DNA from 4 places in the Pantoea sp. GW821-FHT03E06 genome. Region 1 is predicted to be linked to each of the others. Evidence: predicted binding sites of a transcription regulator. Region 1 holds the regulator's gene; each other region holds the start of a gene.
What was found. The regulator Fur, encoded in region 1, represses iron uptake genes when iron is present. The targets are predictions, from matches to a motif close to ATAATAATGAGAACNACTATCAA.
Positions count from the first base shown of each region.

Region 2: exbB (tol-pal system-associated acyl-CoA thioesterase) is a predicted target of Fur. The motif match lies at 1,731-1,753, and genes of this name have one in related genera.
Region 3: AC07WB_RS07755 (TonB-dependent siderophore receptor) is a predicted target of Fur. The motif match lies at 1,847-1,869, and genes of this name have one in related genera.
Region 4: fes (enterochelin esterase) is a predicted target of Fur. The motif match lies at 2,608-2,630, and genes of this name have one in related genera.

Region 1 is NZ_JBWKUG010000001.1:1,217,867-1,223,214, forward strand. It holds gene glnS (glutamine--tRNA ligase) at 1-796, shown strand, start outside; gene AC07WB_RS05595 (hypothetical protein) at 1,032-1,427, shown strand; gene fur (ferric iron uptake transcriptional regulator) at 1,488-1,937, opposite strand; gene fldA (flavodoxin FldA) at 2,292-2,822, opposite strand; gene ybfE (LexA regulated protein) at 2,959-3,234, opposite strand; gene ybfF (esterase) at 3,400-4,164, opposite strand; gene seqA (replication initiation negative regulator SeqA) at 4,413-4,952, shown strand; gene pgm (phosphoglucomutase (alpha-D-glucose-1,6-bisphosphate-dependent)) at 4,977-5,348, shown strand, end outside.
Region 2 is NZ_JBWKUG010000001.1:3,538,892-3,544,239, reverse strand. It holds gene AC07WB_RS16355 (DedA family protein) at 1-292, opposite strand, end outside; gene metC (cystathionine beta-lyase) at 390-1,580, opposite strand; gene exbB (tol-pal system-associated acyl-CoA thioesterase) at 1,841-2,569, shown strand; gene exbD (TonB system transport protein ExbD) at 2,575-2,997, shown strand; gene AC07WB_RS16335 (MFS transporter) at 3,180-4,499, shown strand; gene AC07WB_RS16330 (Csu type fimbrial protein) at 4,588-5,348, opposite strand, start outside.
Region 3 is NZ_JBWKUG010000001.1:1,668,745-1,674,092, forward strand. It holds gene AC07WB_RS07755 (TonB-dependent siderophore receptor) at 1-1,808, opposite strand, end outside; gene treA (alpha,alpha-trehalase TreA) at 2,074-3,753, opposite strand; gene ghrA (glyoxylate/hydroxypyruvate reductase GhrA) at 3,961-4,899, shown strand; gene AC07WB_RS07770 (phosphatase) at 4,924-5,348, shown strand, end outside.
Region 4 is NZ_JBWKUG010000001.1:532,451-537,798, forward strand. It holds gene AC07WB_RS02420 (enterobactin synthase subunit F) at 1-1,343, opposite strand, end outside; gene fes (enterochelin esterase) at 1,328-2,557, opposite strand; gene AC07WB_RS02430 (TonB-dependent siderophore receptor) at 2,814-5,084, shown strand; gene pmrB (two-component system sensor histidine kinase PmrB) at 5,091-5,348, opposite strand, start outside.

The DNA of each region.
Region 1 (5,348 bases):
GTTGACCGTTTCTGGTCTGCGTCGTCGTGGCTACAGCGCCGCATCAATCCGCGAATTCTGCCGTCGTATTGGTGTGACTAAGCAGGATAATATCGTCGAGATGGCATCACTGGAGTCGTGCATTCGTGACGATCTCAATGAAAACGCGCCGCGTGCGATGGCAGTTATGGATCCACTGAAAGTGGTAATTGAGAACCTGCCAGCTGGGCATGAAGAGATCATCAGCATGCCAAATCATCCGAACAAACCGGAGATGGGCACGCGTGAAGTACCGTTCAGCCGCGAAGTGTGGATTGATCGCGCAGACTTCCGTGAAGAAGCCAACAAGCAATACAAACGTTTGGTGCTGGGCAAAGAAGTACGTCTGCGTAACGCTTACGTGATTCGTGCTGAACGCGTGGCGAAGGATGATAAAGGTAATATCACCTGCATCTACTGCACATGTGATGTGGACACGTTAAGCAAAGATCCTGCTGATGGCCGTAAAGTGAAAGGCGTTATTCACTGGGTGTCTGCGATTCACGCGCTACCGGCGGAATTCCGCCTGTACGATCGTCTGTTCAGTGTGCCAAATCCGGGAGCGGCAGAGGATTTCCTCACCACCATTAACCCGAACTCGCTGGAGACTAAACAGGGCTTCGTTGAGCCAGGCTTGCGTGCTGCTGAGCCAATGGCGCCATATCAGTTTGAGCGCGAAGGCTATTTCTGTGCTGACAGCGTCTATTCGCAGCCGTCCCAATTGGTGTTTAACCGCACCGTAGGTTTGCGTGACACCTGGGCAAAAATCGGCGAATAATCTTTTTTGCTGATAGTACGATAAGATCATGAAAGGGCGAGCAATCGCCCTTTTTTATTGTCTGCATTTGGCAATGGGTAATCAATTATTCTGCATGCCAGTTAATAAGTTTCTTTTGTCGTTTACGACTATTCTGACTTTAGAAAAATTAATCCATTTGGCCGTGTGAAAAACTTTTTTTCAGGTAGGCTATGCGCTCTAAGACGTTGCTTCGCGGGTTACCAAAGGAAAAAAAATGACAAGTCTCGCTCTGGAAGCCAAGCACAGTGTGGTTGTTTTACATCAACTTATCGAACGTATTTTCAATCAGGTCGAAGGCAGTGATGACAGCATCGACCTGTTTTTGTCGCACTTTCATCCCCAATTTAAAATGGTGACACCGCAAGGTAAACAGTTGGATCTTAATGAGATGGAAGCGCTGTTTCGCCAGTTAAATGGTCAACGCGAAGGTATGCGGATTGCGACCAGCGAGCACGCCATTATCTCGCAGCAAAGTGAGGAAGTGACGATTCAGTATCGTGAATTACAAATGATGAATGGCATCAATCAGAGCCGTATTTCACTGGCGGTTCTTGATTGCAGCACCAGCATTCCACGCTGGCGTTACCTGCAAGAAACCCTCATTGCCTGAATTCAGGTATAAAAAAACCGGCTAAAGCGCCGGTTTTTTTATACTGCATAGCACACTTAATTACTTATCGTGGAGCGTCTCGTCTTCGCGGCAGTCTCCCAGAGCACAGTGACCGTACAAGTACAGACTGTGGTTGCTGAGTTTGATACCGTGGCGAGTGGCAATTTCACGCTGGCGCGTTTCGATTGATTCATCGCTGAATTCGATGACCTTGCCACAATCCAGGCAGATCAGGTGATCGTGATGGTGCTGCTGGGTCAGTTCGAACACGGATTTACCGCCTTCGAAGTTATGACGGGTTACGATGCCCGCGTCGTCAAACTGGTTAAGAACGCGATATACCGTGGCCAGACCAATCTCTTCGCCCATATCAATCAGGCGTTTATACAAATCTTCCGCACTGACGTGATGGGACTCGGGTCCGGGTCCCTGAAGCACTTCCAGAATTTTCAGTCTGGGGAGCGTGACTTTCAGGCCAGCCTTCTTCAATGCGGAGTTGTTGTCAGTCATGCGGATATTGTCCTGTTACTTTGCTAGTCACTTGCGGCGCAGGGGCCTTGAATGTTTAGGTCAACGCGCATTCTCATTTGCGTCTCATTATAGAACTCAAGCAGTGAAATGAAAACCAAGGCAACGTCCTTAATCAATAAAGAGGGTAAGGATAATGTCACTAACGTCTTCAAGACCGGTAAGTTTTGGATTCCATTTCACTCAGCCTCATTCTACAGCCAGAGGAATAAGCGGATGACCATTGCGGGTATTCTACAGATTTGCGGGGAAAAGTTAAAAAACCGTAGCTATTATTTTTATAGGAAATTCCGTTACCCGATGTGAGATAGCGCCCACATCGGGCAGAGAAGGGGATTAGGCTTCAATAATCTCTTTCAGCTGCAGCTCATCGAAGATCTGTTTCACCCATTTCTCAACGCGTTCATTGGTCAGTTCGGGTTGACGATCTTCGTCAATCGCCAGACCGAGGAAGTGTTTATCATCGGCCAAACCTTTAGATGCTTCAAAATGGTAGCCTTCGGTAGGCCAGTGGCCGACGATAACCGCACCATTTGGCTCGATGATGTCGCGAATGGTACCCATCGCGTCGCAGAAGTATTCGGCGTAATCTTCCTGATCGCCACAACCAAACAGTGCTACCAGCTTGCCATTGAAATCAATCTCTTCCAGCGTGGGGAAGAAATCATCCCAGTCACACTGCGCTTCGCCATAATACCATGTCGGGATGCCCAGCAGCAGGATGTCGAATGCATCGAGATCTTCTTTGGTGCTCTTAGCAATGTCATGCACTTCGGCGACATCTTTACCCAGTTGTTTCTGGATCATTTTTGCAATGTTTTCAGTGTTGCCGGTATCGCTGCCGAAGAAAATGCCTACGATTGCCATGGGTTAGGTAACCTCTTAAATCCTGATTGTGAAAGTAAGTCAGTTGACTGCACAGTTATGCGAATAATAGCAGACCGGTAAAAAGTGCGGAACTTGTAAAGCCGTGACTTTTGTTCCAGCGTGCGGTCTGGGCACGCTAAGACAGTTTGAGCTGTGCCAGCAGCATTTGTTCAATCAATTCGCTGCGACTGATGTTTTGCTGATCGGCCAGCGTACTGAGCGCGTCAACCGCCTCGCTGGACATTTTCAGCTCAACACGACGCAACCCACGCACTTTATCGCGCTTGAGCTGATTACGTTTATTGATGCGTAGCTGTTCGTCACGCGTCAACGGGCTAGTTTTAGGGCGACCAGGACGCCGCTCGTCTGCGAAGAGATCAAGCGTGGTGCGGTCTGTCTGTTCTTTTGCCATGGTTTGTAAAACTGAGTGGGCGCGAACGGCGGAAAGGCGCTGCGCGATTAAAACATTATCGGCCCGACCACGGTAAAAATATCCGTGGCAAATTTTTAGCGCGACATCATACTCCAGCGCCTTCCCTGACGCCAACCCTAAAGCACGCGCGGCAAGCTTTTGCTTTTACAGATTAAAAAACCGCCGAACCGCGCGCAAAACCGCATCAGGTTTCTCGGCATGCACCCAATGTCCGGCCCCGCTGATAACGTGCGCATGTGCCTGAGGGAATTGACGCAGCAGCGCATCGCGATGCTGATTATCCAGATAAGGCGAGTCACCGCCGCGAATAAACAGCGCCGGATGCGGCCAGGCAGGCACCTCTTCCCAACCGGAAATGGTGGTGTAATTATCCCACAGCACCGGCACGTTAAAGCGCCATTCACCTTCGACGAACGACTTGAGGATGAACTGAATCACGCCGTCCTCATTAATGTGCTGACGCATCACCTCTGCCGCTTCACTACGACGTGTGACGCCAGCGGTAGTAACGGCTCGGATGGCGGCAAAAATTTCGTCATGGCGGCGCGTTTGATAATCAACGGGCGCGATATCGATCATCACCATTTTCTCAATGCGTTCAGGCGCAATAGCGCTCAGCGCCATAGCAACTTTTCCTCCCATCGAATGACCGATAACGCCAGCGCGATCAATGTTGTGCGCATCCAGCGTTTCAACAATATCCTGTGCCATAACGTGATAATTCATCACGTCGCTGCGTGCGGACAAACCATGGTTACGAACATCAACCTGCAGCGTTGGGCGGGCATCACGTACGCCACGCGCCAGCACGCCAAGGTTATCGAGGCTGCCAAAAAGACCATGAATTAACAGAATCGGTATGGCAGCGGGAGCAGATTGTTCAGTTTGCAGACGAGCGTTCAAAATCATGGCTAAAGTTCTTACGGTTGTGACCTTGGCTTAGGTTATCATGGATTCACCTGTCCAGCAGTCAGGCCGGTGGGCATTAGGGCATATTCCGACTTTTGCCCGTAAACGTTGCCAACGCTATCGGCTGCCACGGATTTAACTTTATAATCCTTATGTTAGAACCCGCTCACATTTTGCACGACTAGATTTTGCTAAGGCCGTTGCACTACTGCGTGGTTCTGTCATTTGCCAGAATCGTACGGAAAAAGATGAAAACGATTGAAGTTGACGAAGAACTCTACCGTTATATTGCCAGCCACACGCAGCACATTGGTGAAAGCGCCTCCGACATTTTGCGCCGCATGTTGAAGTTTACCGCCGGCCAGAGCGCACCGGCTGCGCCTGCCGTTGGTACGTCAGGGAAAGATGCACAGCCAGCCAGCCGCGAAGCGCGTCCTCAGGATCGTGTCCGCGCCGTGCGTGAACTGCTGCTTTCCGACGAATATGCCGAGCAAAATAAGGCGGTTAACCGCTTCATGCTGGTACTGTCAACGCTCTATCGTCTTGATCCGGCTGCGTTTGCTGAAGCTACAGCTTCGCTTCAGGGCCGTACCCGCGTCTATTTTGCGGGCGACGAGCACACGCTGCTGCAAAATGGCACCCATACCAAGCCGAAGCATGTTCCCGGCACGCCGTACTGGGTGATCACGAATACCAATACAGGTCGCAAATGCAGCATGGTGGAACACATCATGTTGGCTATGCAGTTCCCACAGGAACTGACAGAGAAAGTTCGCGGCACCATTTAACTGAAGCGTCAGGGAGAAGCGCCAATGGCCAATCACCCCCGTGCCGGGCAGCCTGCCCAGCAGAGCGATTTGATTAACGTTGCACAATTAACCTCGCAGTATTACGTCCTGAAGCCCGACGTGGCGAATCCGGATCATGCGGTGAAATTTGGCACTTCAGGCCACCGCGGTAGCGCGGGACGCCATAGCTTCAACGAACCGCACATTTTGGCGATTGCCCAGGCGATTGCTGAAGAGCGCAAAAAGAATGGCATCACCGGGCCGTGCTACGTCGGAAAAGATACGCACGCGCTGTCTGAGCCGGCGATTTTGTCAGTGCTGGAAGTGCTGGCAGCCAACGGCGTTGATGTGATCGTGCAGCAGGATAACGGCTATACGCCGACGCCTGCGATCTCT
Region 2 (5,348 bases), 2.3 Mb from region 1:
GTTTGGTGTTACCCAGCCAGCGGCCTTGCAGATAGCTCAGCCAGCAGCCAAGGCTGGCTGCAGTGGTTAGAATCACAATGGTCGGCACGAAATCCATCACACCTTTCGCCACCATCGCACCCGCCAGTAACAGCAAGCTGTCACCCGGCAGAAACGAGGCGGGCAATAAACCGTTTTCCAGAAACAGCGTCAAAAACATCACGCCGTAGACAATCCACACGACATCCGGATTACCCAGCGCGGCAAAATCCTGATGCCAAAGCGCCTGGACAATCTCATGTAAAACACCCATCAGCTATTCCATCGAGTCACAAGGATTCTATTTTAACCTTCTGTGGCATGGCATTCGTTGATCTCTCATCGTCACCACAGCGTGGTTTATGTTCTGTTTAATTTTTTAAGCGAGCAAAGCCGGCTTTTAAGTCATCCAGCAGGTCATCCACATGCTCAAGGCCGATGTGCAAACGGACTAAGGTGCCGTCAAAATCGACGCCACCCGCCGGACGAATCGCCGCCAGTTCCTCAGGCTGATTGGCCAGAATCAGTGATTCATAGCCGCCCCATGAATAAGCCATGCTGAAATGGTGGAAGTGATCGAGGTAGTTTGCCAGCTGCTCACGACTTAATTTTTCATGCAGGATGAAAGAGAACAGACCGCTGCTGCCGCTGAAGTCGCGCTGCCAGAATGCGTGGCCTTTACACTGGGCCAGCGCCGGGTGATTAACGCGCGCCACTTCCGGCTGCGCGGCCAGCCACTCGGCTACCTGCAATCCGCTCTCTTCGTGCTGACGCAGGCGCGTCCCCAGCGTACGCAGGCCTCGGCTCGCCATATAGGCGGTATCGGCATCGACCATCTGGCCCATCAGATACGAATTCTCGCGCAGCTGCGCCCAGCAGCGCTCATTCGCCACCGCGGTGCCAATCATCGCATCGCTGTGCCCAATAATGTATTTGGTGCCGGCCTGGATCGAAATATCAATGCCATGCTCCAGCGCGTTAAACAATACGCCCGCCGCCCAGGTATTATCGATCATGATGACCGCGTCTGGCGCTTTCGCGCGCACCGCAGCCACAATCGCCGGGATATCCTGCACTTCCATGGTGATAGAAGCCGGCGATTCGAGGAAGACAACGCGCGTATTAGGCTGAACCAGCTCACCGATTTCGCTGCCGATGCAGTGATCGAAATAGGTGGTAGCGACATTCAGCTTGCTAAGAATTTTTGAGCAGAAATCCTGCGTCGGTTCGTAGACCGCACCGCTTACCAGAATATGGTCACCGGCTTCCACGAAGGACAAGATGGCATTCGATACCGCTGCGGCACCACAGGGATAGAGCACACAACCCGCGCCGCCTTCCAGCTCGGTCATGGCATCCTGCAGCGAGAAATGGGTGAGGGTGCCGCGACGGCCATAAAACAGTTCGCCTTTAGCGCGACCGGCGGTGGCGCGTTTTTTGTCGGCGACCGTATCAAAAACCAGTGAGGAAGCGCGTTGAATCACGCTGTTAACTGAGCCCTGAGTGTAACGTTTGCTGCGTCCCGCGCTGACAAGCGTGGTGTCTATTTTTTTCGTTGCCATCACTGCCTTACCTGACATTTCCCACAAAACATCCACGTTACCACGAATCAGCGTAGTGGGTTGAGCCTGAATGCGGATTATCAGAGTGAGGCCAGTATTGCGCATAACGTCAGCTAAATGGTGGAAATAAATGACACCTTTGCTTTGTAAATAGTAATGAGAACCACTATCACTTCGGGCGCTTTTTTTGCTATGATCCGCGCTTCAATCGTGAACTGTGCAACAGAAGTTGGAGATGCAGCGTGGTAGCCAGTGATTTGATGCAAACGGATCTCTCCGTTTGGGGCATGTATCAGCATGCCGATATCGTGGTAAAGATTGTGATGATTGGCCTGTTAATGGCGTCTGTCGTCACCTGGGCGATTTTCTTCGGTAAGTTTGCTGAGCTGAGCGGGGCGAAACGTCGCCTGAAGCGCGAACAGCAGGCGCTGGGCGAAGCCCGATCGTTAAACGATGCGTACCGTGCTGCTGAAAACTTCAAAGGCAACAGCCACAGCGCTGTGTTGCTCAATGATGCGCAGAATGAGCTGGAGCTGTCAGCCGGCACTGAAGATCTCGACGGCATTAAAGAGCGCACCAGCTTCCGTCTGGACCGTCGCGTTGCGGCCTTCAGCCGTCATGCCGGTCGCGGCAATGGCTTCCTCGCCACCATCGGTTCGGTCGCACCGTTTATCGGCCTGTTCGGTACCGTATGGGGCATCATGAACAGCTTCATCGGTATCGCTAAAACGCAAACCACCAACCTTGCTGTGGTTGCGCCGGGTATCGCGGAAGCGCTGCTGGCAACCGCCATTGGTCTGGTTGCGGCGATTCCTGCGGTGGTTATCTATAACGTCTTCGCACGTATGATTGCCAGCTACAAAGCCTCGCTGGGCGATGTGGCCGCTCAGGTCATGCTGCTGCAGAGCCGCGACCTTGACCTCGGCAACGTTGATACCGCAAAAGAAGCCAACCGTCCGGCAGCGGCACAGAAACTGCGCGTAGGATAAGTATTATGGCGATGCGTTTAAACGATGATTCGGTAGGCGATGGCGAAATGCATGAAATCAACGTGACGCCGTTTATCGACGTCATGTTGGTTTTGCTGATCATCTTTATGGTTGCCGCGCCATTGGCGACGGTGGATGTACGCGTGAATCTGCCCGCTTCCACCAGCGCGCCTCAGCCGCGTCCGGAAAAACCGGTTTATCTCTCCATCAAGGAAGACAAGCAGATTTATATCGGTAACGATGCGGTGACGAAAGAGACGCTGGTAAATGCGCTGACGGCTCAAACAGAAGGCAACAAAGACACCACCATTTTCTTCCAGGCGGATAAATCCGTGGATTACGCCACGCTGATGAGCGTAATGGATCAGCTGCGCGAAGCCGGTTACCTGAAAATTGGGTTGATGGGCATGGAAACGGTGAAGAAGTAAGTTAATCTCACCCAACCTTCTCGTAGGGTCGCCATTCATGGCGGCCTTTTTTTATGTCCCGCACTCAACTTGTTAATTTCTTGTTACTTTTGGTCTCATTTTTGTAAACTGCAATGGTGAAGAAGATCACATCTATTCCTGGCTTAGCACGTTAAAACGGAAGAAAAACCAGGAAGGACAATATGAGCTCAAGTCACTCTTTACAAAAGTCGTCGCAGGGCGGTGCCAAAACCATCTTTAGCGTTACCAGCGGTAACTTCCTTGAGATGTACGATTTCATGGTATTTGGCTATTACGCCACGGCGATCGCCAAAACCTTTTTCCCCGGTGATGATCCCTTTGCCTCTTTGATGCTCACGCTGATGACCTTCGGTGCCGGCTTCCTGATGCGCCCGTTGGGAGCAATCATTCTCGGTGCCTACATCGATCATCACGGGCGTCGCAAAGGCCTGCTATTGACGCTGGGTTTGATGGCGATCGGGACGTTAACCATCGCGCTGGTGCCTGGCTATGCCACGCTGGGTGCCGCCGCGCCGATTTTAATTTTGCTGGGACGCTTATTGCAGGGCTTCTCCGCCGGCGTTGAATTGGGCGGCGTATCGGTTTACCTGGCCGAAGTGGCACCGAAAGGGCGCAAAGGCTTTTATGTTAGCTGGCAATCGGGCAGCCAGCAGGTGGCGGTGATCTTCGCCGCGCTGCTTGGCCTGGGATTAAACCACCTGCTGGCGAAAGACGCCGTCACAGAATGGGGCTGGCGTATTCCGTTCGTAGTGGGCTGTATGATTGTGCCATTCCTGTTCTATATCCGCCGCATGCTGGAAGAGACGGAAGCGTTTAGCCAGCGTAAGCATCATCCCTCAATGAGCCAGATCGTACGTTCAGTAGGTCAAAACTGGGCGCTGGTGCTGGCGGGCATGTTAATGGTGGTGACCACCACCGTGATGTTCTACATGATCACCGCCTTCACGCCCACTTTTGGCAAAACCGTGCTGATGATGAGCGACAAACAGAGCTTCCTCGTCACGCTGTTTGTCGGCATATCCAACCTGTTTTGGTTACCGGTGATGGGGGCGCTATCGGATCGCGTCGGTCGTCGCCCGCTGCTGATTATTTTCACGATACTGATGATTGTTACCACCTGGCCGGTACTGCACTGGCTCGTTGGATCGCCGACCTTCGCCCATCTGGTTGAAGCAGAGCTGTGGCTATCGTTCCTGTATGCCAGCTATAACGGTGCCATGGTGGTCTATCTGGCTGAGATCATGCCAGCCGAGGTGCGCGCCACCGGTTTTTCAATGGCTTATAGTCTGGCCACTGCGCTGTTTGGCGGTTTTACCCCAGCGGTATCGAGTTATCTGATTCATGCCACGGGCGATAAAGCAATGCCGGGCGTGTGGCTGTCGTTTGCTGCGGTGTGCGGATTGATTGGTACGCTGCTGATTGGCCGCATGGTGAAGCAGTATCAGGCGCGTCACGGCGCCGTTTCGTTAAGCGCGTCGTAAACCTGGTCGCCATGAATGGCGACCCTACGAAAACCGATGCATACATTGTAGGGTCGCCATTCATGGCGACCTGATCCCCATCTCCATACTAAAACGACACATCCACCACCACGCTATCGGTATAATTCCCCGCCGCAGGCGTATTCTGCGTGGTGAGAATTTGTGCGGTATAGGTGAAGTTACGCGTCACGGTATCCGCATTCAGCGAGGTAGAGGTGGTACTGCTCCAGCGATCGGTGCCGGTTGGCCCCCAGCGAGACGTGGTGGTGGTGCCTTTGTAGATATCGTAAGCCAGCCGATTGGTGCCGCTCGCCATCTGGCGCGTGGTACCACTGTAGTAGCTGCCGTTGCTCAAACCCACGGTATAAGTGCTGCCTTTCGAACACACCACGTTAATGGTTTGCTGCACCGTAGAAAAACTCCCCACCAGCGGTGCACTGCCAAAGCTGACATCGGGTGCGGTAATGGTGGTGCAGTCGTTGGTAATCACCAGATTAACCGTAATCGGCATTGCCGTGCCGGTGCTGGTTTGCACGGTTCCCACGCACAATCCCGCCACATTTAATCCCGCGCACACCGTATAACTTACCGTCAACGTTATGGTGGTGGTATAGGTGCCTGCCGCCACCACCTGTCCGGGCACGGTGCGGAAAAAGAGCGGAATATTGAAGTTGAGGCTGTTTCCTAGTGCGAGCAAGGACGCTGAGCTCCAGCGATAGCTGCCACCCTGCTGTAATTCGGTGGCGCAGGCGCTATCAATGCACATCTGAATCGGGATGCTGTCGGTGCCGCTGGCCGCAGTTTTCAGCGCTGCACGGTTTCCGCTCAGATTGGAGGCGGTGGTAAACG
Region 3 (5,348 bases), 450 kb from region 1:
AAAGACGCCATGCTGTTCGGCGTGACATACGGCGTATGGCCATCGTTGCCGTCCACGGAATCTTTGAAGCGCAGATGATTCAACGTGTAACCGGCGATGGTGCTGAAACGCGAGGTCAGCTGATTGCGTGCTTCCAGCTCAATACCCTGTGAATGCACTTTGCCCGATGGCGTATAAGTACCGTCCAGCACGTTACGGTTGGCGACATCATCCTGGGTCAAATCGTACACCGCGAGGGTGTACATATCACGCGTCCCGACCGGCTGATATTTCACACCCGCCTCATACTGCTCGGAAGTGGTCGGTTTCAGCTGATTACCATTAGGATCGGTTAATGACGCTGGCGTAATCGCCTGGCTCCAGCTGACGTAAGGCGATACGCCATTTTCGAAAGCATACAGCAGTGCGGCGCGTCCGCTGATGTGATCGTCCTGACGACGGCTGGTGCCGTTTTCCGACACGATGCGATCATAGCGACCGGAAAGATCCAGATGCCAGCGATCGAGCTGCAGCTCATCTTGTAAATACAGGCCGGTTTGATAGTAGCGGCGCGTTTGCGAGGTCCAGGCGAAGTCCGGCATGATGCCCACTTCATCGCCGTTCCAGGCATTCAGCGAACTGGCAGCTCCGCTGGCTTCGGTAATGTCATTTTTGTAGCGATGATACTCGGCACCCAGCGTCACGCGATGCTGCACGGCGCCCGTCGCGAAATCGGCCTGCAATTGGTTGTCGTTAGCCCATGCGCTCAGTGAAGAGCGTTCGCCGGAGAAATAGCGATTCAGCAGGTCCGGATTGGTGGCATTCCAGCCAATTTGATACACCTGATCAAGCGCGGTATTCGAATGGCTATAGCTGCCGGTAGAGTGCACGGACCATACATCGTTAAAGCGATGTGAGAAGTCATAGCTATAAATCTGTTCGTGGCGCTTGAACTGATCGTAGGCGCTGTCGCCCTCGTAGAAACTGTCGCTCAGCTTACGGCCATTGTGGCTGTAAAGCGTACCTTCAGCCGGCACCGAACCGTGATAGCCGCCAGAAGGATCTTTTTGCAGATAGGCGCGCAAGACTAAATTGGTGTCTTCACTCGGCTGCCACATCAGCTGCGGTGAAATCGCATACTTCTCTTCACGGGTGTGATCGTACTGGGTATCGCTGTTACGCGTGATGCCGGTTAAGCGGAATGCCCACTGATCGTTGATGGCGTTGGTGTAATCAAACGCGGCGCTGTTGGTGGCGTTGGTGCCGGTCGAAAGGCGGAAATGGCCCTCTTCAGCGAACTGCGGACGCTTACTCACCATATTCACTAAGCCGCCAGGTACGGTTTGGCCGTAGAGCGCGGAAGAGGGGCCTTTTATCACATCAATGCGATCGAGAAACCAGTTATCCACCTGCAGGATGTTGAAACTGCCGCCATCGCTCATGACGCGCAGGCCATCGAGGAAGGTGTTATCAACATCGCCACCGTGGAATCCACGCAGGGCAATGGTGTCGTAGCGCGTAGCGGCACCGCCAAAGTTGGTGAATACGCCTGGCGTGTAACCGAGCGCCTGATTGAGATCCTGTGCGCCCTGATCTTCCATCTGCTGACGCGTCACCACCGAAATGGACTGCGGCGTCGTGATCAACGGCTGATCGGTTTTACTGGCACCGCTGCTGCGCGTGGCGAGATAGCCTTGCGTGGGTGATGTTGCGCTCTCTTGCGGCTGAGCCGTGACAACAATCGATTCTTCAGCGAAGGTTGCGGCGGGTAATGCCAACGCAAGTGCGCACAGCATGCGGCCACGTTTCAGGGTAAACAGCGATGTCATGAGGGTTCCTGTTGTTATTAATGGGAATAGGTATCGATATTAGATTGAGAATTATTATCTTTTAATGCGGGTGTTTCAAGGTGTGAATTTGTTGTAAGAAGGTTGTGAGAAAATTGCACAGAGTGGCGAGTGGATTGCCTTTTATGGCATGAGGTTGGTGGATTAAGCGCAAGCCTGGTCGCCATGAATGGCGACCTTACGACAGGATGAAGTGGTTTTTGTAGGGTGCGCATTGATGCGCACCGGGAACCAATGAGGAAATAACTTACTTAACGCTGGTCAATGCCGGCATATTGGGAATATCGCCGGCGCTATTACAGGTTTTGTCTTTCGGGCAGTATTTGTCGAGCAGTTTCAACGTCACGCCGTTGGTCCAGCCAAAGCCATCCTGCAACGGATATTCACCGCCGCCGCCGCCGCCCAACTGAGCGCCTTCAACCACGTACTTCTCAACCAGCTTATGCTCCTTGTCATACGTCGCCTGTACGTTTTGCAGGAAGCGTTGACCAATCTGCTGTGCCAGCTTCGGTTGCTTATAATGCTCGAGACCTTCCACCGCAACCCATTGCAGCGGTGCCCAGCCGTTTGGCGCATCCCATTGCTGGCCGTTATTTACCGTGGTCGTAACCAAACCGCCCGGCTTCAGCAGCTGTTTCTCGACTGCGGAAGCGGTGCGTTCGGCTTGCTTATCGCTCGCCACCTGCATGTAAAGCGGGAACAGCGTCGCCGCCGTCAGCTGTGGATGAATCTGCTTTTTCTGGAAGTCGTAATCGGCATACCAGCCTTGTTTGTCGTTCCACAGATAGCGATTGATAGCCGCCTGACGTTTTTCCGCATCCGCCGCAAACGCTTTGGCTTTGTCATCCTGCTTGTCCAGTTTTGCTGCTTTGGACAGCGTTTGCTCCAGATGGAACAGCAGGCTGTTGAGATCGACCGGCGCTAGCTGGGTGGTGCGGATTGAGGCCAGATTATGCGCATCGGTAAACCAGCGCGAACTGAAATCCCAGCCTGAAGCCGCGCCCGCACGCAGGTCGCGATACACCTGCTGCTTATTACGCTCTGGCGCTTTGTTCGCCGTCGTCACGTCATCCAGCCAGGATTCGGTACGCGGCGCATCACGATCGTCCCAGTAACGGTTCAGTAGCGTGCCATCGCTAAGTTTGATAACACGTTTGCTGGCCTGGCCGGGCGCCACTTTGTCGCTATCCGCCATCCAATAGTCGTACTCTTTCTGCAGCTGCGGCAGGTATTGGCGATAGACATCATCACCTTTATGCGTCGCTAACAGGTCAACCATTAAACTGAAGAACGGTGGCTGCGAGCGGCTGAGATAGTAGCTGCGGTTGCCGTTAGGAATATGGCCATATTTGTCGAGCTCGGTAGCGAAGTTCTCCACCATATCCTGCACGCGATCCCAGTGGCCGCTCTCGGCCAGGCCCAGCATGGTGAAGTAGCTATCCCAGTAATAAACCTCGCGGAAACGTCCGCCTGGCACTACGTAGGGTTTCGGCAGCGGCAGCAGTGAATCGTACTGGCTGGCGCTCTGTGCGGTGCGCGTCAGCACCGGCCACAATCCATTAATGTGTTCGCGCAGGCTTTGACCGGCGGGCGGCACATATTTTTCCTGCTCTTGTGGCAGCGTAAAGTTGCTATCGACAAAATGCTTGAGATCAAAATTGCGCTGGCCCTTTTGCATCTGCCAGTCGGCCAGAATCGAAGAAGGATTCGATTTCGGTACCGCGTCGGCGAAGGTTTTCTGATCAGGGTAAAATTTAGCCTGCTGTACCGCATTGAACAACGGTCCCAGGCGCACATCCGGTGGCTGCGGTTGGTTGCTTAGCATGCGGCTTTGGTCATCGGCGTGTGCGGCGCTGGCACCCGCCAGCAGCGCGGCACTCAATAAAAAAGTCAGACGCGCGGGCGTAAATACGGCATTTTTTATCATCGGTTTTTCTCCTTGTCCGAAAAGGTGGTGTGCTAACGCATTGACCACCCGAACAACTTTAGTCGTTATCGCGCCGCTTAGCCTCGCATAGCGGTGGAAATGTGAAGCATCCTGAATTAATCACGCGAGAAATTGCGTGAGGCGACGGTTTTTGCTTGCCCTGTATCGCTATTTGCCTGAGGCTGAAGGCAAAAAAAGGAGAGCAGTATGGAGATTATCTGGTATCACCCGTCGCTGGCGCCGCAAAGCTGGTTGGACGGTTTGCAGCAACGTTTACCCGAAGCGCGCGTGCGCCAGTGGCAGCCGGGCGACAATGCGCCGGCCGATTACGCGGTGGTACGTTCCCCGCCCGTTGAGATGCTGGCGGGGCGTGAGCTAAAAGGCGTGTTTGCGATGGGGGCAGGAGTAGACGAAATCCTCAAACAGCTGCGCGACAACCCCCAGATGCTAGCTGATGACGTGCCGCTGTTCCGCCTGGAAGACACCGGCATGGCGCGTCAGATGCAGGAGTATGCCAACTGGTGCGTGTTGGGGTGGTTCCGCCGTTTCGCTGAATACCGTCAGCAGCAACAGCGGGCGCAGTGGCAGGAGCTTGACGCTATCGATCGCGAAAACTTCACCATTGGCGTGTTGGGCGCGGGTGTCCTTGGCCGCAGCGTGTTGGAAAGCCTGCGTCAGTGGGGATTCCCGTTGCGCTGCTGGAGCCGCTCCGCCAAACAGATTGACGGCGTGCAGAGTTTCCACGGGCGCGATCGGCTGAATGCTTTCCTCGATGGCACCCAGGTGCTGATCGATCTGCTGCCCACCACACCGGAGACCACGAACTTAATCGATAGCCAATTGCTGCGCGTATTGCCGCACGGTGCCTGTTTCCTTAATCTGGCGCGCGGTGCCCATGTGGTAGAAGCCGATTTGCTGGCCGCGTTGAACAGCGGCAAGCTTGCCGCCGCAGCGCTGGATGTGTTCCAGACCGAGCCGCTGCCGCAGGATCATCCGTTATGGTCTCATCCGCATGTCACAATTACGCCACATACTGCGGCCATTACTTTACCGGGTGAGGCGATGGATTACATTGCGGCTGCCATACTTGCTGTGCAGCAAGGCCAACAGCCGAGCGGTTTGGTCGATCGCCGACGCGGTTATTAATTCACATTGAGTCAGGAGATGAAGATGTATCCCGTTGATTTACATATGCACACCGTCGCCAGCACCCATGCTTACAGCACGCTGCATGATTATGTCGCTCAGGCGAAACAAAACGGCTTGAAGCTGTTTGCGATTACCGATCACGGTCCGGATATGGCCGATGCGCCGCATTATTGGCACTTTGTCAACATGCGTATCTGGCCACGCGTGATTGATGGCGTCGGCGTGTTGCGCGGTATTGAAGCCAACATTAAAAATCAGCAGGGCGAAATTGATTGCAGCGGCCCGATGCTGGACGCGCTGGATTTGATCGTGGCGGGCTTCCATGAACCGGTGTATGCGCCGCGCGATAAAGCGCATCACACCGAAGCGATGATTGCGGCGATGGCGGGCGGGCAGGTGCATATTATTTCGCATCCCGGCAACCCGAAGTTCCCGGTGGATATCCG
Region 4 (5,348 bases), 690 kb from region 1:
TCTTCGGCGGTGAGCAGATCGAGTTCACCACACGGTCGCTGCGGCTGCTTAGCCAGCTGATCCAGCAGCAGGGCGAAGCGGCTGGCATGGCGCTGCAAGGTCTGCTCGCTGTAGCGCTCGGCGTTAGCCAGCAGTTCAAGGGTTAATTCACCCTGCTCGCTGATATAGATGGCGATCTCCAGATCGCGTACCGGCCCGGATGCCAGCTGATGGGTGATGCCTTCTACGCCAGCGAAATCGAGCTGGTAATCAAACATCTTCAGGTTGATCACCGGACCGTACAGTGGATCGCCATCGCCGAGACGACCCAGATCGCGCTGCACCTGTTCGGCGTCATAGCGCTGATGACGACGCATCTTTTTCACTTCGCCCGCCAGCTGCGCGGCGAGGGTGCTCAGTGGCTGGGTGGGATCGTAATGTACCGCCATCGGCAACACGTTGATCACCGGCCCGGTGGCACACAAGGCGGCAGAACCAATACGACGCATAAAGATGAAGCCGGCGGCAAAGTCGTTTTGGCCGCTGAGACGTGCCAGCCACAGCGCAACGAGGGCAAAAGCCAGATCGGCGGCGCTGGAGTGCGGGTGCTGCTGCACCAGCGTTTGAAAGGTGCTGCGCTCCAGCGTCACGCTGTGGCGCAGTAGATCGGTGCTGGCGGTTTGTCCGGCGAGCGGCAGCGGTGAGAGTGAAGCCGGTGACGGCAGCGCCGCGCCTTTTTCGCGCCAGAACTGGCCGTCACGCGCAAAGGAGGAGGATTCGCGGTAACGCTGATACTCGTCGACCACTTCACTAAACGGGATAAACGGCGTGGGCTCAGCAGGCTGCTGACGCACTGCTGCGCTGTAAAGATTGGCGATGCGGCGGGTCAGCGCGGTGAAGCTGAAGCCATCCACCACCAAATGGTGATAGCGCTGATACCAGAACCAGTGGCGATCGCCAAGTTGGAAAAGAGTGTGATGCCACAGTTTTGCGCCGCTTAACACGCGCAGATCGCCATTCATATCGTCGCGCATCAGCCTGCGTGCTGTGGCGACGGCATCGGCCTCGCCGCGCAGATCGATAATCTGCGGCGGACTAAATTCTTGTGGCTGCAGCCACTGCAACGCTTCGCCTTCCACTTCGCCAAATGCCATGTTTAGCGTATCGGCTTCCTGCATGCCCACGACAATTGACTGGGCCAGTAAGGCGCTATCAATGTCACCGCGCAGCTCAACAAAGTGCGCTACTGCATAAGCGTTGTGGTGTGGTGACAGCTGATCGGCAATCCAGATACCGGGCTGTGCCGCGACTAACGGCAAGGTTTGGTGGTCAATCATAGATTTATTCATCAGAGATTCGGACATGGATGCTCCGGTTGGTTCAACAGGGCTTGTAAGCCACTTAGCAGGCCACCGCGCCAGCAGAGCGCATCGTGGCCGCCTTCCACCGGCTGGTAATGCACCTGATAACCGGCGGCGTGAAGTTGCTGTTGTAGCTGTTGATTAGCTTGCAGAATTAAGCCTTCGCGCTTGCCTGCTTCCAGCCAGAAGCGCAGCGGTTGGCGCGGTGCAAGGCCGCGATCGAGTTCTTGCAGCAACCAGCCGTGGGGGTTGCCGCGCTCTGGCCACCAGAAGGAGCCGGAAAGGCTGAGCGCATTGCCAAAGGTTTCCGGCCAGTGCAGCGCGGCGAATACCGACGCGAGGCCGCCAAAACTTTGTCCGGCCACAATGGTGCTTGCCGCCTGTTGGCGATAAGGCACTGAGTGTGCCACCTGCGGCAACAGTTCTTGCTGGATGGCTTGCCAGAATTGCGGGTTGCACGGCAACTCCCGGCTGCGGTGATCGCGATCGATGATGTCGATAAACAGATACACCGCGGGCGGCAACGCGCCGTTATCGGTGAGCTGCTGTAGCGGCCCGGCAATCGGCATGCTGTGCGCCCAGAACTGGCCATCAAGCAAGATCGCCAGTGGACGCTGCTCAGGAGTCGCATCGCCGGTGGTGTAAATCCACACGGGGCGGCTGTTGCCTAATAGCGCGCTATCCCATTGCAGCTGCTGCAGTTTTAGGGTGGGCGCCGTGCCGTTATCCAGCGCCTGCCACACCTGTTGATCCGGTGCCTGCGGGAGATGCAGCGGTGATACGCCCATGCCGCGTCCGCCCGACCAGCCACGCAAGTTGTTCAGCGGATCGGCCTGCGCCGTGGGAAATTTATCGCGCCACCAGCTGCGCAACGCATGCATGTCGGCCACGCCCGTGAAGTCGGTGGCCTGCTCATCGGGCATCAAACAATAACTACCGCGCCAGTTGGCGGGAAGCTCGGTTTGCCAGTACCACACGTTGGTTCCTGCCACACGCATCAACGATTGCGGTGGGCGACGCTGGTGGTGATCGGTGACACCCGTGATGTTGATCCACACGCGCTGGATGGAGGATTGAGTCTCGTCACCTTGCGGGTCGCGCCAGAAGAAAGTGACCCGACAGTGGCCATCATCGGCTAACTCAATACGGGGAATGCCTTGGGATTGTTGCGCCTGCCACCAGGCTGCGCTGCCGGTTACATCATTTCGCCAGGTCATAGGGCTGCCAGTCGGTGTTTACGCGGAGAGGGAGATAAGTTTGATGAATAATACTATTGATAATAATTTGCATTTGCAATAGGGTGGCTGCGCTCAAAAAAGAGCACGCTCGTTCCGCCTGACTCTTTCCATTTGGCAAGGTGATGCAAAGGAAGGGTTGGAGGGGCTGGATCCGGGCGCGTTAGGAACAGGGATCTTCTCACCGGCTCGCCACGCAAGCCTCAGGGTTTTTGCTGGCAATCCAGGAACGCATAAAATGAAAAATTACTCACGGTTATCATTAGCCATTCTGATTGAACTGGGGCTCAGCGCCTCACTGCTCTCCAGCGGTGCCTGGGCAGCGGACACTTCTTCCAGCAATACCTCTGTAAGCAGTACCGACGCCCAATCCATGGACGGCGGTACCTTAATGGTTACCGCGCAGCAGCAAAACCTGCAGGCGCCGGGGGTTTCAACTATCACCGCCGACGAAATTAAAAAACACCCGCCTGCGCGCGATGTCTCCGAGATCATCCGTACCATGCCGGGCGTGAATCTCACCGGTAACTCCACCAGCGGCCAGCGCGGTAACAATCGCCAGATCGATATTCGCGGCATGGGTCCGGAAAACACCCTGATCATGGTGGATGGCATGCCGATTACCAGCCGTAACTCGGTGCGCCTTGGCTGGCGTGGCGAGCGTGATACGCGCGGTGATACCAATTGGGTGCCACCGGAGATGATCGATCATATCGATGTGATTCGCGGACCGGCAGCAGTGCGTTACGGCAACGGCGCGGCGGGCGGTGTGGTGAATATCATCACCAAAAAACAGACCGATCAGCAGTGGCACGGTTCCTGGAACACCTATTACAACGTGCCAGAACACAAAGCGGAAGGCGCCACCAAACGCACTAACTTCAGTCTGGAAGGGCCGCTGGGTGATGATTTCAACTTCCGCTTGTACGGCGGTTTAGCCAAAACTCAGGCCGATGCCTATGACATCAACGAGGGGCATGCGGCGGCGCGCACCGGTTCATACGCGGGCAGTTATCCGGCCGGGCGTGAAGGCTCGGTGAATAAAGATATTAATGCCTTACTGAGCTGGGCATTTGCGCCAATGCAAACGCTGGAGTGGCAGGCTGGCTACAGCCGCCAGGGCAACCTGTATGCTGGCGACACGCAGAACACCAACACCAGTGCGCTGGTGAAAAGCCTGTACGGTGATGAAACTAACCGCCTGTATCGGCAAAATGTCTCGCTGAAGTGGACGGGCGCATGGGATAACGGCGTCAGCACCAATACCTATGCGCGTTACGAGAAGACCCGCAACTCGCGCATCAATGAAGGTTTAGCGGGCGGCACTGAGGGCATCTTCTCGAATAGCGGTTTTAACACTATTCAGCTGGACGATGTGCTGCTGCATAGCGAAGTGAGTATTCCGTTTGAACTGCTGTTCAATCAAACCGCGACGCTGGGTACTGAATGGAACCAGCAGCGCATGAAAGATGGCTCCTCTAACACCCAGGCAGCGAGCTACGGCGCGGTGCCTGGCATCGATAACACTGGCCGCAGCCCGTATTCACAGGCAGAGATTTTTTCACTGTTTGCTGAAGACAACATGGAGTTGACCGACAGCACCATGCTGACGCCAAGTCTGCGTTTCGACCATCACTCGATAGTTGGCAACAACTGGAGCCCGTCGCTTAACCTGTCGCAAGGTTTAGGGGATGACTTCACCCTGAAGATGGGGATAGGGCGTGCGTATAAAGCGCCGAGCCTGTATCAGACCAACCCTAACTATCTGCTGTACAGCAATGGCCAAGGTTGCGCGGCCAGCACCGGCGCTTGTTATCTGCAGGGGAATAACGACCTGAAAGCGGAAAACAGCATCAACAAAGAGATTGGTCTTGAGTGGAAACATGAAGGATATCAGGCCGGTTTAACCTGGTTCCGCAACGATTACCGCAACAAGATCGAAGCCGGTTACTCGCCAGTGGGCAAAGCCTCTAATGGCACCACCGATATCTATAAGTGGGAAAATGTACCGAAAGCGGTGGTGGAAGGGCTGGAAGGTACTGTCAACGTGCCGTTTTCGGACAGCGTAACGTGGAACAACAACTTCACTTATATGCTGCAAAGTAAGAACAAAGAGACCGGCGATCGCTTATCGGTGATTCCGGAGTACACGCTAAACTCGACGCTGAGCTGGCAGGCAATGCAGGATCTGTCGCTGCAGACCACGCTGACCTGGTACGGTACCCAGACGCCGAAGAAATATGACTACAAAGGCAATACCTCAACCGGTAGCGCCACTGATACGGTGAGCCCTTATTCGATTATCGGCATGAGCGGCACCTACGATATCAATAAGTACGCCAGCGTCACGCTGGGTATCGATAACCTGTTCGATAAGCGTCACTACCGTGAAGGGAATGCGCAAACCACCGGCAATGCCACGACGAACTCGTATCTGTATGGCGCGGGGGCGAATACCTACAATGAATCAGGTCGTACTTATTATGTGAGTCTGAATACTCACTTCTGATGGCGTTCAGCCAATCAGTTGCAATGGCAAATAGCAGCGGGCAATCAGTCCGCTGCTATCCTCACGATTAATCAGTTCCAATCTGCCGCGGTGCATCTGCACGATACGCAGCACAATATTAAGACCAAGCCCGCTACCGCCGTAACGCTGATCGCGACGACGAAACGCCTGCGTCAGCTCTTCTGCGGCCGTCGCATCAATACCCGGCCCCTGATCCCACACTTCGATAATCACCTGCTGCCTGTCCTGCCGCATTTTTACCGT